DNA from 4 places in the Fictibacillus sp. 7GRE50 genome. Region 4 is predicted to be linked to each of the others. Evidence: riboswitches for the same ligand, from Rfam matches in the RefSeq annotation. Region 4 holds a riboswitch; each other region holds the start of a gene.

Region 1 (4,209 bases), on a different contig from region 4:
GCAACAAAACGTGGCCAGTGTTCTGTTGAAACAGCATCAGCTGCTTTCTTTGCAATTTCTGCTCCCAGCTTATTGATCTCATATGCTCTATATCCTAGTTCGTATTCATCCAGTACAAGATTCGTGCCGCCGAATGTATTCGTTTCAATGATATCAGCGCCCGCCTCAAGATATTTATAATGAATGGATTCGATAACATGGGGTGCCGTTACATTTAAATACTCATTACAACCGTCATACGCTTCACCGCCAAAATCTTCTGGAGTGAGATTGGCTTCTTGAAGCATCGTTCCCATCGCGCCATCCATGATTAAAATCTTTGATTTTAGCTGTTTTTCTATTGATGACTTAGGCATTCTGTGACCTCCTGGATAAAAGTGATGCAGAGTTAGCTCTTGCATATTGTGCTAATTCAACGGTTAGTTCGTAACGCATAAATGGTGTGATCAGGTAGATGCCGTTAAAGAGTTCCATAGCTATGTCTAATAACGACTTCGCAATTGATAAACCTTCTTCGCACGCTTGTTTTGGATCATCTGTGTACTTACCCATGCGGTCACGCACAGCGTTCGATAGTTTGATGCCTGGAACTTCATGATGAAGAAACTCTGCATTGCGGGAAGAGGTTAAAGGCATGATTCCAATATAGATCGGTTTATCAATATGTTTTGTTGCCTCATACGTTTCAATAAGTCTTTGCTCTGAAAATACAGGCTGGCTGATAAAGTAGTCTGCACCGTATGCAATTTTCTTCTCTAACCGCTCAACCGCTTTATCGATGGATCGGATGTTAGGGTTAAAAGCAGCTCCTATCGTGAAAGATGTTTTTTCTCCAAGCTCTTTTCCTGATAGAGATAACCCTTCATTAAACTGCTTGATGAGCTTGATCAGTTCAAATGACGTGACATCATATACAGACGACGCACCTGGGAAATCTCCGACGCTTGCAGGATCTCCCGTTACAGCGAGTATTTCATGAATGCCCTGCGTGTGAAGCCCCATTAAATGAGACTGAAGACCGATTAAATTTCTATCACGACACGTAATATGAATGAGCGGGCGAAGATTAAGTTGGGATTGGACAATCGACCCTAATGCAGCGTTACAAACACGTGGTGATGCAAGCGAATTATCAGCGAGGGTAAGTGCGTCGATACCCGCTTCTTTTAACGCCTTTGCTCCTTCCATAAAACGTGACGTATCTAATTTACGTGGTGGATCTAATTCAACAATTATGGATTGCCTTTTCTTTACTTCTTCACTTAGAGGTACATAGTTAGATTTTGATGCAGATTGAATGACAATCTTTCGTTTTCTTTGTTTCACTTCTTTTTCTGTTACAGGTTCTAAGTTTTTTAGTTCACTAGAGAAGGCATGTATATGAGCAGGTGTCGTACCACAGCATCCTCCTAATAGACGAACTCCTTGCTGCCTGAACAAATGGGCACATTCTTTAAAATAGTCAGCGTCCCCCTCATAATTAAAACGGCCATCTGTATAAGAAGGAAGCGATGCATTAGGAAACGCTGAAAGAATTGCCTGATTTGGTAATGCAACTTCTTCAAGTGTCATCAGCATGTGATACGGCCCTAGACGACAGTTTAATCCCACAACATCAGCACCAATGTTCTCTAAAGAGGTCAAAGCTTCTGAAATGGGAGTGCGGTCCTGCATAAAGCCGACCTCCTGTAATGACACTTGAGCAATAATCGGAAGTGATGTTTCTTTTCTAGCAATCTTTAAAACCGTTTCTAGTTCTTCTAGGTCATAATAGGTTTCTAATTGGATGCCATCTACATTCTCCATCAACAAACAATACAGCTGCTCGCGAAAACTGCGCTTGATCTCATCAAGAGAAATGCTATTTGGTTTTATACCGCGTATGCCACCGATCGTACCTACAACATATTCTTTATGAGCAGCTTTTCTGGCGATCTGAACAGCCGCTTTATTAATCTCTTTTACGTGATCTTGAAGCCCATAGCGTTCGAGCTTTGAATAGTTCGCTGCATACGTATTGGTTTGAATGATATCAGCACCTGCATCTAAATAAGCACGATGGATATTATAGATCTGCTCTTCTTGAGAAAGATTTAACTCTTCGTAACAAAAGTCGGATCCGTACGAATACAGAAGGGTTCCCATCGCCCCATCACCGATTAATATCTTGTTTTGTTTTAAGTCTGTGATTAAACTCATGACAGCCTCCTATATAAAAAATAAAAAGCCTTCTATAAAAGAAGACTTTTTGTGCGTCGGGGTCTTCTTATCTTTACAAGTTCAACAAACCGAACTTGCAGGAATTAGCACCTTTTCAGCTAGTAGCTGCTGGTTGCTGAGGTTTCATAGGGCCGCTCCCTCTACCTCTCTTGATAAGGATTTATTCTTTTATTGGTTCGTTTACTAAATTGCGATCTATTTTCTTTAATAATTCCTGTTTATACGTGCGTTGCTTTTCTTCGTTATATAAAAAGGACCGATCTGTTAGCTTTGTTAATAAGTCTTTTCGATTTTTTTCCGGATATTCCTTCTTAATGATCGATCTGCATTGAAATAAAAAATCTAAATACGTTTCATAGTCTTCACTGTATTTTTGTTGAAGCTCTTTTTTTATCGATTTAGATAAACTTGGACTAGCTCCAGAAGTAGAAACTGATAAAATGAGTTTCCCTCTCTTTACAACACTAGGAACAATAAAGTTACCCAGGTCTGGTTGGTCAACAACATTCACTAGCTGTTTCGAACTTGTTAGTTCTGCAATCCAAGAATTAATCTCTTTACTATTGGTTGCAGCAATGATTAGAAACGCTTCTTCCAAATCAGCACGTTCCACTTCTCTTTCGATCCAAGTCAGCTTTCGTTCAGCATGCCATTCTTGAATTTCTTTGACAGCTGCTGGGCTGATTACTGTAATTATTGCCTCTTCATTCAATAAATCATTAATTTTACGATGTGCTACTAGACCACCGCCAGCTACTACAACCGTTCTACCAGACAAATTTATGTGAATAGGATACATAGCATTCCTCTCTTTTTAAGAACATGCATACTTCTTTGTTGCAAGTGTTTCATGTATTCGTGTGAGTAAAACGTCTTTCAGAATAGGATGGTAGCCAAGCGTCTCGCAAAGAGTTACGTTTTGTGTGGTTTGCTGCTGATGGCGAATTATCGTATGTTTCATTCCATTTATTAATAGTCCTGAAAATAGAAGGTAAGGCACAACGATAACTTGCTCATATAATTCACTGCTACTCCAAAGTGCTTCTTCAAAACTTGGTTCTGAACCAGTTAAAAAACAAACTTGAATACTAGGAATTCCATAATGATCTTGAACGTTAGATGCTATTGCTTCTAGGTCGCGCTTAACATCTAGATCGGTGCTACCTCTACCCACTAAAAGGATATGTGAATTTTTTCTTAACGTAACTGCGCTTTTAATGATCTTCTCCCATAACAAATGTGAAATGGCTTGATGTACACCGAAAGGACGTCCGTAATTCACTTCAACTTCTGGATATGTAGTCTGCAGTTGCTGAAGCTCTTTCGGTATGTCTATTTTTATATGGTTCGCACTTAATAAGAACACAGGAATGACAGAGATGCTTGTAGCTCTTTTTTCTATACAGGTTTCAAAACCTTGAGCGATAGAGGGTTCACTAAGCTCTAGAAAACAAATCTCCTTAATGGGCACATCAATTTGTGCCATACACAGTCTCACAAATTCTTCTGCTTCCATACGTCCTTTTTCCAGTCTTGTACCGTGACAGATAAAGAGCAATGCCTTCATTTATAAAGCCTCTCTTACTTCAGCAAGCTTATTCCGTTCATCGTTCAGCTGTTCAAACCATTTCAGTTCACTGCGAAGACGAACGACTTCACCTACAATGATCATACTCGGATTCTCAATATGTTCATTTATTACAATTTCCTCAATCGTATCGAGTGTACCTGTAACGGTTCGTTGACTTTCTAAGGAACCCCATTGAACGAGAGCAACTGGTGTTTCTTTGCTTTTCCCATTTTTCGTTAACTGTTCACAAATATAACCTAGGTTAGCCACTCCCATATAGATCGCTAATGTATCAATACCGTTTGCTAGACTTTCCCATTTCAGTTCATCTTCTTCGCCTTTTTTACGATGACCTGTGACGACCGCATAGCTTGAAGCCATGTTTCGATGCGTAACAGGAATACCCGCATAAGCGGGTG
Region 2 (4,209 bases), on a different contig from region 4:
AAATCGTCACATATGTAGATTGATGACAATTGGTTCTGTAAAATTCTTAAAAAGCTCGTCCAGCGGCTGACAAGCACACTGGACGAGCGCCATATGAAAAGCGCAAGGATCACCGCTTTGAAATGCCCCCTTGAACCCCTCTCATACCCCTCTATAAGACTTCAGACCTACAATTAATCTTAAGAAAAAAGGATTTTTTTCGACATATACCGAATATATGTTTCATGTAACGTATTTTCAATTATAGAAAGAGGAACTTCTTATGAAAGAGACATTTGACTTGATTGATTATGCACTGCAAAAAAGTGGATTAGAGGAACTTAAAGATCCGACTCAGGTTCAGTATTTAGGTGAAGGGGCTTGGCATCTTGCTTATCTTGTTCAGCTACGCACTGGAGATGCTGTGGTTGTTCGTTTTCCGAAAACAGAGGCGTATGGAAAGAACGTTGAGTTTGATGAAGAAACCATGCACTCAGAATATGCAGCGACTAGAGCATACTATGAGCTAGCAAACCAAGTTAAACCAGGAATCTGCCCTGCCTTTTTCAATTATCATGTAGAAAAAGGCAGAACGTTTACCGTGGAATCTTATGCGGGAAAAGCAATCAAGCTAGATCAACTAACGGTTGTAGAAGCGTTTCATATTGGAGCGGAAGTTGGTGAGTTCTTTCGCAAGATGAATACTGCACATCATGGCTTAAAAGGGTTTGGTTATCTCTCATGGAACGGTAAACATATTGCAGGCAAATTTCAATCAGATGTTTCAGAATCTATGAAAGAAGAAAACAATGAATACATAGATGATTTCAAGAAATTTATAGAAACGTATGAGGGGGCCATTTCTTCATCAGCTTTAGTAGACCTACAAGCTTGCATGGAGGATAGAGAGATTACGGATCATACGGTTGTACTTACTAATCAAGATACATCTCCAGAGAATATATTGCTGCATTCAGATGGCACTGTCTGTTTGATTGATCCTGTACCAATCTTATATAGCGGAGATTCGCTTGCTGGGAATTTTCTTAATAATTATCGGACGTTGTTTCCAACATTTTTTAATGCACCGCGTTATGCACGACATGAATTTGATCGCTTTGAAGACCGTTTGAAAAGAATAGCTGACGGATTTTTAGAAGGTTATTCTAACGGAGATCTAGATGTAAAGCGTCGAGTGAAACAAGAAGAGTTTATTCAACTTACGGATCTAACTGTAACTCATTGGCAACTACTTCAGATTGATGAATTATCGTCCGAACAGAAAATTCGTTACGGAGAAAGAGAAGCCATTGCCAATCGAATAGCGGAACTTGTAAAAAAAATCGAAGAGTTTCAATGGTTTGATGAAAAAAGTGGAACAAAGTTAGCATAACCGGCATAGCATGGGCATAATCTTAATTCAAAGCTGACAGTTGAACACTCATTCATTTGTATAACTTTTATGATTTTTCAAAAAACGGTTGACTTTCTAAAACATCTTACTCTATAATCCTATTCAAGAACAAAGTAAACATCAGCACGTTAATGTGTTAAACATAATTTGAATATCTCTTATCCAGAGAGGCGGAGGGACTAGGCCCGATGAAGCCCGGCAACCAACAAACCACATTTGGTTTGGAAAGGTGCCAATTCCTACAGATCTTTTTTGATCTGAAAGATAAGAGGAGGACCAAAACCCTCTTCTTAGGAAGGGGGTTTTTCTTTTTCCCCTTATCATACTTCAAGCACAAACATCACTTAGTCACTTATTTCATTTTAAAAATTGAATATAGCAAAAGGGAAAAGCATTAATCTTTATCCCTAGTTTTCCTATAGATTTTATTTGAATAATGAGAAGGAGCGATTATAATGACAAAATCTTTTGACGGATACGATATTGAAACATTGCTATTACATGGGGGCCAAGCGCCTGACCCAACGACAGGATCACGAGCGGTACCTGTCTATCAAACTACTTCCTATGTTTTTTCTGATACAGACCATGCGCAAAGCCTTTTCGCGCTTGATGAGCCAGGAAACATCTACAGCCGAATCGGAAATCCAACTGTTGATGTTTTTGAGAAAAGAGTTGCACTTCTAGAAGATGGTGTTGCAGCTGTAGCTACTTCTTCTGGTATGTCAGCTATCGCGCTTGCCATCTTAAACATCGCACACGCAGGAGACGAAATTATTGCAGCTACGAATCTATACGGAGGTACTTACAACCTATTTTCTACTACTCTTCCGAAATACGGAATCAACGTAAAGTTTGTTGATGCAGAGGATCCAGAGAACTTCCGAAACGCGGTTACTCCAAACACGAAAGCATTTTTTGCTGAAACGATCGGGAACCCCAGTCTTAACGTATTAGATATTGAGGCAGTGGCAGATATTGCGCATGAAAACGATGTACCTCTAATTATCGATAATACATTTGCAACACCATATGTCACAAAGCCAATAAGCTTTGGAGCGGACATCGTAATCCACTCAGCTACAAAATGGATCGGCGGACATGGAACCGCAATTGGCGGTGTTGTAGTGGATGGAGGACGCTTTAATTGGAATTCAGATAAATACCCAGGATTCACTGAGCCAGATAACAGCTATAACGGATTAAGATACGCGAATGATTTTGGAACATTGGCTTTCGCGACTAAATTACGCGTTCAGCTTTTACGAGATTTCGGAGCTTGTTTAAGTCCACACAATGCATTTCTCCTTCTACAAGGTTTAGAAACACTGCATCTACGAGTGGAAAAACATGCGAAGAACGCACAAGAAGTAGCGGAGCATCTGGAAAAACATCCAGCAGTAGATTGGGTTTCATATCCTGGTCTTTCTTCGCACAGAAGTCATGAGCTTGCGAAAAAATATTTAAGCAACGGTTTTGGTTCGATCGTAAACTTTGGAATTAAAGGCGGGCGTGATGCAGGACGTAAGGTCATTAACAACATCACATTATGGTCACATGTTGCAAATGTTGGTGATGCAAAATCATTGATTATCCACCCTGCTTCTACCACTCATCAACAGCTGAGCGGAGACGAATTAGTAGCAACAGGCGTAACAGAAGAACTAATTCGGTTGTCGATCGGACTTGAATCCGTAAAAGATCTTACGAATGATCTTGATCGTGCGATACAAACGGCTACAGGAATCGGAGCGGATAAAACAGAAATCACGATTAATGACGAAGGTGTCATTCGTTGGGCATTGCAATCATCACTTTATAGAGCAGTTGAGAATGGACAGGAAATTCAACGACCTAAGACGCTAGCGATCGTGGGACTCAGTTCCAATCCTGCAAGACCTAGCCATCGATTAGCTAGAAAGATGCAGCGACTTGGCTATAAGATCGTTCCTGTTAATCCAAGAGAAACCGAAGTGCTTGATGAAAAAGCGTATCCAGATTTAAAATCCATTCCGTTTCCGATAGATGTTGTTCAAGTATTTAGAAGTCCAGAAGCAGCGATCGAGCTCGCAAAAGAAGCAGCGGTCACACAACCAAAAGTGTTCTGGCTGCAAGAAGGTGTCATCTCACCAGAGGCTGCAAAAATCGCGAAAGAAGCTGGTATTGATGTGGTGCATAACAGATGCACGTATAAAGAAGCACAACGACTAAGAGGTACCATTTCAACGTATGCGTGTGAACTTTAAAAATAGAGATAGCCGATTCATTTTTAGGTTTTGCTTTAATGATTCTTTGCTTGTTGATTGTAGTGCAAGGTGTGAGACTCCTGGAACGGGAGTCAACGACTTTCAAGAGTAACTCAAAAAATAGCCATACAAAAAGAGAGAAACGTGGAGGGAAATACATGATGAAGATTTGGCAAAAAGCAGCACTGGCTTTAAGCATAGCAGGCGCTTTAGTGTTAGCGGGCTGTTCCAGCAGTGCTAAAGAAGGTGAGAAGCCGGAGAAGATTAGACTTGATTATGCCTTTTACTCTCCAACAAGTCTAGCACTCAAAAAGTTTGGCTGGGCAGAAGAGACATTCAAAAAAGATGGCATTGAAGTGGAATGGGTTCAGAGTCAGGGAAGTAATAAAGCGCTCGAATTTTTGAATTCAGATAGCGTTGATTTTGGATCGACAGCTGGTGCCGCAGCTTTAATCGCAAAAGACAAGGGTGCTCCGATCGAGTCAGTCTATATCTATTCTCAGCCAGAATGGACAGCACTTGTCGCGGCAGATGGATCAAAGATTAAAGATGTAAAGGATCTGAAAGGTA
Region 3 (4,209 bases), on a different contig from region 4:
CAGCTAGCACTGAACCTTTATACTCTTTATCAATAAAATCGGTAATTTCTTTCGAATGAAGCACTTCTAACAAGGTTTTGATAGATTTCTTCTCTTTGTCGCCTTCACGAACTGTGATAATATTCGCAAATGGTGAATCTGAACCTTCAAGTGCGATGGAATCTTTCTTCGGGTTCAAATCCGCATCGATTGCATAATTTGTGTTGATCACAATCGCATCGCCTTCATCATTCTCGTATGCTTTAGTCAACAGCCCTGGATCAATGTCTGCCACAAACTCTAAGTTTTTCGGATTTTCTACAATATCGCTTATTTGAGCTTCGTAGCCCTTTCCTTCTTTTAGTTTGATCAGTCCCTCTGCTTCAAAGATTGACAAGATACGCCCGTGCTCAGCAATTGAATTACTTAAGATAACCTTCCCGCCTTCTGGTAGGTCCTTTAATGACTTATGTCTCTTCGAATAAACGCCCATCGGCTCTAAGTGAACAGCTCCTGCATTTTCAAACTTATACTTCGGGTTATCTTTCACTTGCTGTGTTAGATATGGAATGTGCTGAAAATAGTTCGCATCAATTTCTTTTTCATATAAAGACTTATTCGGTAAGATATAGTCTTGGAACTTAACGATTTCTAATTCAATGCCTTTATCCTCTAAAAGCGGCTTCGCTTCCTCTAAAATTTCTGCGTGTGGTACATTTGATGCTCCAACTACTAGCTTTTCTGTTTTCTCTCCATCACTTGTTGATGAGCCACAAGCCGCTAATAAAAATACTGCGAAACTTGCGAGTAATACTTCGATGATTCTTTTCATGATCTGATCCCCTATCCTTTAGTTTCTATAAGTTCTTTGATAATAGATGCTCTTTAAGAGGTGGTACAAAAAAACCTCCTGTTCTCATAACAGAGACAGAAGGCTTCTCGAAAAACGATTCCGATAATCCTCTCATCTCTCAGTGTGACCACTGTTAGATTTAGCACCGTTTTCATATTGATTATTATTCAACATGAATGGTTGCCGGGTTTCATAGGGCTAATTCCCTCCACCTGCTCTTAATAAGAGTATTCCTATCAAATTACTTTGTATTATCACAGGAATTTTGTAAAATGTCAAACACTTTTTTTCAAATTATTCTGAACAGAAACTTTAACATTCTTTACTAACCATTCAGAAGTGGAAGAAATTAATTTATCGAAATGGACAATTGAAGAATACGTATGATTGGCACCTTCTATTAGTACTATTGAGCTTCTACCATTTTTCCTCTTTCTTGATTCTTCAAAATAGTGAGAGCAATATCTTGAAGATATTACTGGATCGTCCGAGCCATGGATGAACAGTGCGTTACCACGAAACTGTTTGATGTCTTCTAACGGTGAATAAGCTTGAAGCGAAAGTAAAAATTCTTCGGTTATCGCATACCCTAGATGATCAATCACGGGGTGCTCTCCGTTATAACCAACTATTTCTTTAATATCTTCAAATGGATTCCCTACTGCAGACCAAGTGATCACATTCCCAATCCTATCATCATCAGCTACAGTGCAAATCGCTACCGCACCGCCTAAACTATGTCCGATTAACGTTATTGCATTTTGATCAATGTTAGGTAGTTTGCTACCAAAAGAAATAACTTCCTTCGTCTGATCGATAAAACAAGCAAACTCATTATCTCCATATTCCCCTTCACTTTCACCACAGCCAGCATAATCAAATCTCAATACAGCAAACCCAAGTTTAACGAGTTCTTGAGCCGTTTTAACAAACAGACGATCTACTCCAATTCGTGTACTCGTAAAACCGTGACAAATAATGATCAGCGGAAACTTCTTTTCACCTGCATCACTCCAATTAGGAAAATGAATGGTGTGAGCCAATTTTCTGTCTTTCCACCATATACAATCCGACATAACCATATCACCCACTCCTTTTCTCTCTATTGAAATTCACTTAACCAGTATGATAAACGCAAAAAAACCGTGTTCCCTTAGAGAACACGGTTCCATACATACAATCCGTTCGTTCTCTCATCTCTCAGCAATAACTGCTGTTAGATTTAGCACCGTTTCGGTCAAAACATAGTTCATCCGATGGTTGCCGGGCTTCATTGGGCTAATTCCCTCCGCCTGCTCTTAATAAGAGTTTCATTATTAATTTAAGGATAATCATAGGCTACTTGCTAATTGTTGTCAATAAAAAAACAAACCATGATCAAGTTTGCCAACAGAATATTATTAAATGACGAGGAGATGATAAAGAAATGTAGTAGTTCATGACGTAACAACGAACGGGTGATTTCAATGATATTTTTTAAGAAGAAAAAGAAAAAACAACAAGAATCAAATACAGATCCTACAAAAGGTACATTGACATTCCCAGAGCTCATGAAAAAGCTAAGAGCTTCAGCAGACTTTTCTACCGTTAAGCAATCATCACTCAGCACATTTTATATCTCTTATTATAAAACACTTGTAAATCCCGAATTTGTTCATCGGGATTTATTACCCTATATAACAGACATTCAATTAAAGAACTTAGATGACATACAAAAGCATTTGCCGTTAGATGGGATGGTCAAAACGAATGATGTGCATGACATCGCTAACAAAGTAACAGAAGGGTTTATTCTTATTCAAATGAATAAAGAGGACCCAGAAGGATTGCTTGTTCCAAGTCTATCGACCGAAAACAGGCAGATTTCTATCCCTGAAACTGAGTTTAGTGTTGTAGGTCCAAAGGAAGCTTTTGTTGAATCACTAGACACAAATTTAAACCTTATTCGTAAAAGACTTCCTATTCCTGAATTCACAGTTAAGGAAGTACGGGTTGGGAAACTCTCAAAAACGAGAGTAGCCATCATTTATATCGACGGAATCGCGGATGAAGAAAATGTGAACACGGCGATTCAGCGAGTCAATGATATCGAGTACGATCATATTGTAGATAGTTCTTATATCAATCAAATGATCTCCGACAATGAGAACTCTCCTTTTCCACAGCTCATTGATACAGAACGGCCAGACCGGGTAGCGAGTGTTTTATCTGAAGGAAAAGTGGCGATTATGGCTGACGGATCTCCCCATGCGTTAACGGGTCCAACAACCATCGTGGAATTTTTCTCCGCTTTCGAAGACTATTTTCTAAATTGGACGCTCGCTTCTGCCTTTCGATTGATTCGACTCATGGCTGTCATGTTTTCCGTGTTATCAACGCCTCTGTATGTAGCAGTATTAACGTTTCATTATGAAATGATTCCGGAAAATCTATTAGCTACACTCGTTGCTTCACGTAATGATATTCCTTTCCCACCTATACTGGAAGCTATCGTACTAGAACTTTCCATCGAGTTGCTTCGAGAAGCTGGTGCCAGGCTGCCTTCTAAGGTCGGTCAAACAATCGGTATTGTAGGAGGTATCGTTATCGGAACGGCAGCGGTACAAGCAGGATTAACAAGTAACGTTTTGTTAATAATTGTTGCTTTAGCCGCTCTTGCTTCTTTTACAACACCTGTCTATCAGATGAGTAACACGATTCGTTTATTGCGTTTTCCCTTTTTATTGTTTGCCCAGTTTTTAGGGGTTCTAGGTGTTGGTATCTGTTTCGCTTTTATCGTTTCTCATCTGCTGAAACTAACATCTCTAGGAAGACCTTATATCGCACCATTATATCCGCTTCGTGCAAATGATCTAAAAGATGCTCTTGTACGACTGCCGTTCAGTATGCAAAATAGCCGACCATCTTTATTAAGACCACAGGATAAGGCAAGGATGAATAAAAAGCGGGCAACAGCAAAGCATGACATTGAGGACTAAAAAATGAGGGGTATTTATGTCTCAGATCAGTGAAAACAAGCAGATATCACCTTATATGGCTTTTTATATGGTTACAACCATGCAGATTGGAGTGGGAATTCTAGGATTTGAGCGTTATATCGCTAAATCAGCAGGACATGATGCATGGATTTCTGTAATCATCGGAGGTCTTTCATTTAATGTACTGATCTGGATGATCTATCGTGTTCTTTCAAAAGAGAACGGTGATATCATTGGCGTACATAAAAACTTGTTCGGCAGATGGATTGGCGGCTCATTAAGTTTTCTTCTCTTGATTTATTTTAGTTCTACGATTCTAACCGTACTTAGGACTTATATTGAAGTAATCCAAATCTGGGTGTTTCCCGAGCTGAATACGGCTGTTATAGCCATCATCCT
Region 4 (4,209 bases):
AAGTCGGCTTTTTAACGTTTATAGTAAGAATAAATAAGTCTTTTTTGTTCTTACAGATCTAAGAGATTCTGGCGTCTCGTCTTTTTAGATCCATTCACCTGATTGTTGTTTGGATTGAAGATTTCTTCAATGTATCTTTGATTCCAATCACTATTAAAATCCTTATCAGAACAGATACAGCCACTTAAATCGTATCGGAAAAGGCCACAGTGCGGGCAGTTACTCATATTAATCCCCCCTTGAGTCAACATAACGTATTCTATGAGCATTTAAGAGAGTTGGTAACGGCTTTCGTACAGCTTTTCCACGAAATAATAAGCTGATTTTTTATGGAGTTACTTGTTCATCCAATCTGGCTTATGAAACTCTCCAAAATCACTTTGTATGACTTTTTTGAACGAGTCTGACTCTACCGCCGCTTTAAGATCTTTTGCCAGCTGTGAATTCTTATCTTTTTCTAGCACAACGATTCGATTGATGATCTTCTCTGGAAGTTTATCTTTTACAAGCGCATCCTTGAGATCTAGACCCGACGATATTGCAAAGTTTCCGTTTACCGCAGCTAGATCTACCGAGTCTAGCGTTCTTGGAGTTTGAGCAGCTTCAACAGGCTGGAACTTCAAGTTCTTTGGATTTTTTGTCACATCTTTTTCTGAGACTCTTAACGGGTTTGCTGAAGAATCGATCTCAATTAGTCCATTGTCTCTCAAAACAGTAAGTCCTCTTGCTAAATTCGTAGGATCATTGGCTAGTGAAACCGTACTTCCAGGCTTGATCTCGTCTATAGACTTGAATTTTTTTGAATAGATACCGATTGGTGCAGTGGGTACGGTAACAACTGAAACTAGTTTCATATCATTCTCTTCTGAAAAAGCGTCCATGTACACTTTATGCTGAAACAGGTTTGCATCTAGCGAACCGCTCTTTAAAGAGATGTTCGGTTGTACATAATCATTAAACTCTTTCACTTCAACGCTGTATCCTTTTTTCTCTAGGTATGGCTTCACACCTTTTTCAAGCATGTCGCTGTAAGGCACGGTTGCGCCGAGCGTGATCTCTTTACTTTCTTTTTCACCCGAAGCGCCACATCCCGCTAAAACGCCGATTAATAAAGCTGCTGTAAGAAATATGTTAAATCGTTTCATATGTTTTCTCTCCTCACTCACTCTCTATTTATTTACTTTCCGTTAGCACCGGTCTAAATCTAGCTGCAGGATGATCGTTTGGCAGCAGCGGCTGTCCGGGTGAGAATAGTTTCTCACGAAGCGTGCCACTGTTGTACTCTTTTTTATAGAGTCCTCTTTCTTGAAGAACAGGTACAACAAGCTCCACGAAAGCTTCTAAGTCTCCTGGTGTTACGAGGTGATTAAGGTTGAAACCATCCACCCCAGACTCTTCAAACTGCTTTTGTATCCCATCCGCTACCTCTTCTGGATTGCCGACTATAAAACTACCTTTGTCAGGTGACTCGAAGCGATTCAATACCTCTCCTACTGTTAACGGTTTAGGAGCATCCGTAGTGAGGGTAGCGGCCTTATAATGTCCGCCTTCTGTTGATTTATTGTACGAGAATGGAAGTTCCGGATCTAAATCTTCATATTCCGCGATATCATATCCACTTGCTCCATATTGAGCTTTTGCAGCATCGGCACTCCAAACACTTGCATACTCATTGAATTTTTCCTCGGCTTCCTCTGTCGTTCTTCCTACCACCACGTTTAAAAAAGAAAAGATCTTAATGTTTTCTGGATTTCGGCCGTGTTTTGCAGCGAGCTTACGGATATCGTCAGCATAAAATCGAATTCTCTCTGGCGTTGGACCACCTACAAAAATACATTCAGCATGCTTGGCCGCAAAGTCTCGTCCACGCTCAGACGTTCCCGCTTGGTAGATCACAGGTGTCCGCTGGAAAGAAGGCTCGCTCAAGTGAGGTCCTTCAACGCTGAAGTATTGCCCCTCATGATTGATCTCATGTACCTTACCGGGATCCACTAATTTATTGTTTTCAACATCTTCTACAACTGCTCCATCTTCCCAGCTGCTCTCCCAAAGCTTATACGAAACATCCAGATATTCATCCGCGATGTTATACCGTTCATCGTGCTTGATCATATTCTGCAATCCAAAATTCCTCGCTGCGTTCGGCAAGTAAGAAGTGACTACATTCCATGCGATTCGCCCATTCGTTAGGTGATCTAGCGTAGAAAAACGACGTGCGTTGCCAAATGGCTGCTCATAGGTTGTGCTCACCGTCACAGCAAAAGACAGGTTCTCTGTTACGCTTGCCATGGCCGACACGAGAAGTGCCGGATCGTTTAATGGAACTTGAAGCCCATCACGAATAGAAGGAGCTTTACTTTGTTTATAAACGTCATAAATCCCTAACACATCCGCAAAAAATACAGCGTCAAACTTTCCTCTTTCTAAAAGCTTCGCATAGTCGATCCAGTAATTCAGATCTTTATAGCTTCTATGTCTCTTGTTCTCCGGATGCTTCCAAAGACCATGAGAATTGTGCATGGCACTTGTCATCTCAAACGCGTTTAACAAAATTTCTTTACCCAAAATAATTTCCTCCATCCGATTTTTTTGTACCCGCTCCAAGAGAAAATAAAAAAACCTCTTCAGCGATGAGAAGAGGTTGAAAAAATACGCGAAATAAAACATACGTATATAGATCTCCTCTTATCTTTCAAGCTTTCGCCTGCTGGAATTGGCACAATCCTAAAAATAGTTGTTGCCGAGGCTTCAAAGGGCCAGTCCCTCCACCTCTCTCGATAAGGAATCGATATTATTCAATTTAGTAACGAAATATACAGGAATAAAAATCACGTGTCAATGGAATTTAGAGAAATAAAATAATTTTCTTAACAATCAGTTTTTAGTTGACAGTGGTTTGCTTTATCCTCTATAGTGATGACTAATAATTAAATAATGTATCTTATCAAGAGTCAGGGGAGGAACTGGTCCTACGATCCTGCAGCAACCGCTTTTTATAAAGAAAGGTGCTAATTCCAGCAGATGTTTTTTTGAATGTCTGATAGATGAGAGAGCGTGTAAGCATATGGAATTTACGTCCTCTTTCGTCTTTGAAAGAGGACTTTTATTGTTTTGATTAAAAGTAAAGTAGATGATAGCTGTTGATTTCCGTTTCAGGTGCTCGCTTTCCGCGAGGCAGGCGGTGAGCCACATTCGTTCGTTTCACTCTTAAGTGTCTCACCTGCCCACCTGTCCCGCAGGAGTCTCGCACCTTACACTCCAATCAACTTATCCCTGAAGATTAATTACAAAAAACCATTTACTGATAAAAAATTTAGGAGGGAACTATGAGCTTACCTTTGAGAAAAGCCACTGAGATAGATCATTTTGAAGAAGCGGTTAGTACCGCTCTAGGACTAAAAGAAATTTTTAAGAAACGTGCAAATTTTGTAGATCAAGAAGGGGTTTTTCCTTATGAAAACTTTCAAGATTTGAAGGATGCTGGCTTTCTTTCTCTTACCATTCCAAAGGAGTTTGGTGGTAAAGGATTAAATCTAGTTGAATTCTTAACCATTCAAGAGCATTTAGCTGAGGGGGATGCTCCTACTGCTCTTTCTCTTGGCTGGCATCTGGGTACTCTTTTAGAAGCGGCGGAAAACCGGCATTGGAGTGGTAGTGCGTTCGCTGATCTTAGCCGGAAAGTTGTTGAACAAAAAGCACTCATTAACTTGGCACAAACAGAGCGTGCGACGGGAAGTCCGTCTCGAGGCGGTATTCCTACAACAACGGCAGTCAAGAAAGCAGATGGATGGCTGATTAACGGAAGTAAAGCTTTTACTTCTATGGCAGAAGCTCTTGATTACTCAGTCATTACAGCTACCATCTCAGAAACCAATCATAAAGGATTTTTCTTAGTGAATCACCGTGAAAAAGGGGTTTTTGTAAAAGAAACATGGGACAGCATCTCGATGAGAGGAACAAAAAGTGATGACCTCCTTTTGAAAGACGTTTATGTACGTGAGGAAAATCTTTTAGTCGTAGAGGATGGGAAGAACCTCATACCTAAAGGCTGGTATCTTCAGGTGCCTGCTGTGTACCTAGGTCTCGCAAGAGCAGCGCGGAATTACGCGATTGAATTTGCGTCAGAGTATAGCCCTAACACTTTATCGGGACCTATCTCAGACGTACCAGAGGTGAGAAGAAAGATTGGTAAGATAGAACTTGAGCTAT

What was found. A riboswitch is a leader RNA that binds a small molecule or an ion and turns the genes downstream of it on or off. The one in region 4 is predicted to bind S-adenosylmethionine.
Region 1: linked by a shared signal. The riboswitch ahead of IHV12_RS11785 (bifunctional homocysteine S-methyltransferase/methylenetetrahydrofolate reductase) and the one ahead of IHV12_RS06625 (LLM class flavin-dependent oxidoreductase) in region 4 are both predicted to bind S-adenosylmethionine.
Region 2: linked by a shared signal. The riboswitch ahead of IHV12_RS09630 (PLP-dependent aspartate aminotransferase family protein) and the one ahead of IHV12_RS06625 (LLM class flavin-dependent oxidoreductase) in region 4 are both predicted to bind S-adenosylmethionine.
Region 3: linked by a shared signal. The riboswitch ahead of IHV12_RS11255 (alpha/beta hydrolase) and the one ahead of IHV12_RS06625 (LLM class flavin-dependent oxidoreductase) in region 4 are both predicted to bind S-adenosylmethionine.

What each region holds. Positions count from the first base shown of each region.
Region 1 is NZ_JACZDW010000003.1:102,666-106,874, reverse strand. Features, by position in the region: gene metH (methionine synthase) at 1-356, opposite strand, end outside; gene IHV12_RS11785 (bifunctional homocysteine S-methyltransferase/methylenetetrahydrofolate reductase) at 349-2,199, opposite strand; SAM riboswitch class I at 2,264-2,379, opposite strand; gene IHV12_RS11780 (NAD(P)-binding protein) at 2,381-3,019, opposite strand; gene IHV12_RS11775 (sirohydrochlorin chelatase) at 3,035-3,787, opposite strand; gene cobA (uroporphyrinogen-III C-methyltransferase) at 3,788-4,209, opposite strand, start outside.
Region 2 is NZ_JACZDW010000002.1:483,297-487,505, reverse strand. Features, by position in the region: gene IHV12_RS09640 (nitroreductase family protein) at 1-23, shown strand, start outside; gene IHV12_RS09635 (hypothetical protein) at 263-1,372, shown strand; SAM riboswitch class I at 1,549-1,664, shown strand; gene IHV12_RS09630 (PLP-dependent aspartate aminotransferase family protein) at 1,849-3,639, shown strand; gene IHV12_RS09625 (aliphatic sulfonate ABC transporter substrate-binding protein) at 3,798-4,209, shown strand, end outside.
Region 3 is NZ_JACZDW010000003.1:6,331-10,539, reverse strand. Features, by position in the region: gene IHV12_RS11260 (MetQ/NlpA family ABC transporter substrate-binding protein) at 1-811, opposite strand, end outside; SAM riboswitch class I at 941-1,060, opposite strand; gene IHV12_RS11255 (alpha/beta hydrolase) at 1,108-1,908, opposite strand; SAM riboswitch class I at 2,023-2,140, opposite strand; gene IHV12_RS11250 (spore germination protein) at 2,299-3,810, shown strand; gene IHV12_RS11245 (GerAB/ArcD/ProY family transporter) at 3,827-4,209, shown strand, end outside.
Region 4 is NZ_JACZDW010000001.1:1,357,613-1,361,821, forward strand. Features, by position in the region: gene IHV12_RS06615 (hypothetical protein) at 51-227, opposite strand; gene IHV12_RS06620 (MetQ/NlpA family ABC transporter substrate-binding protein) at 336-1,145, opposite strand; gene IHV12_RS06625 (LLM class flavin-dependent oxidoreductase) at 1,174-2,565, opposite strand; SAM riboswitch class I at 2,683-2,784, opposite strand; SAM riboswitch class I at 2,939-3,051, shown strand; gene IHV12_RS06630 (acyl-CoA dehydrogenase family protein) at 3,327-4,209, shown strand, end outside.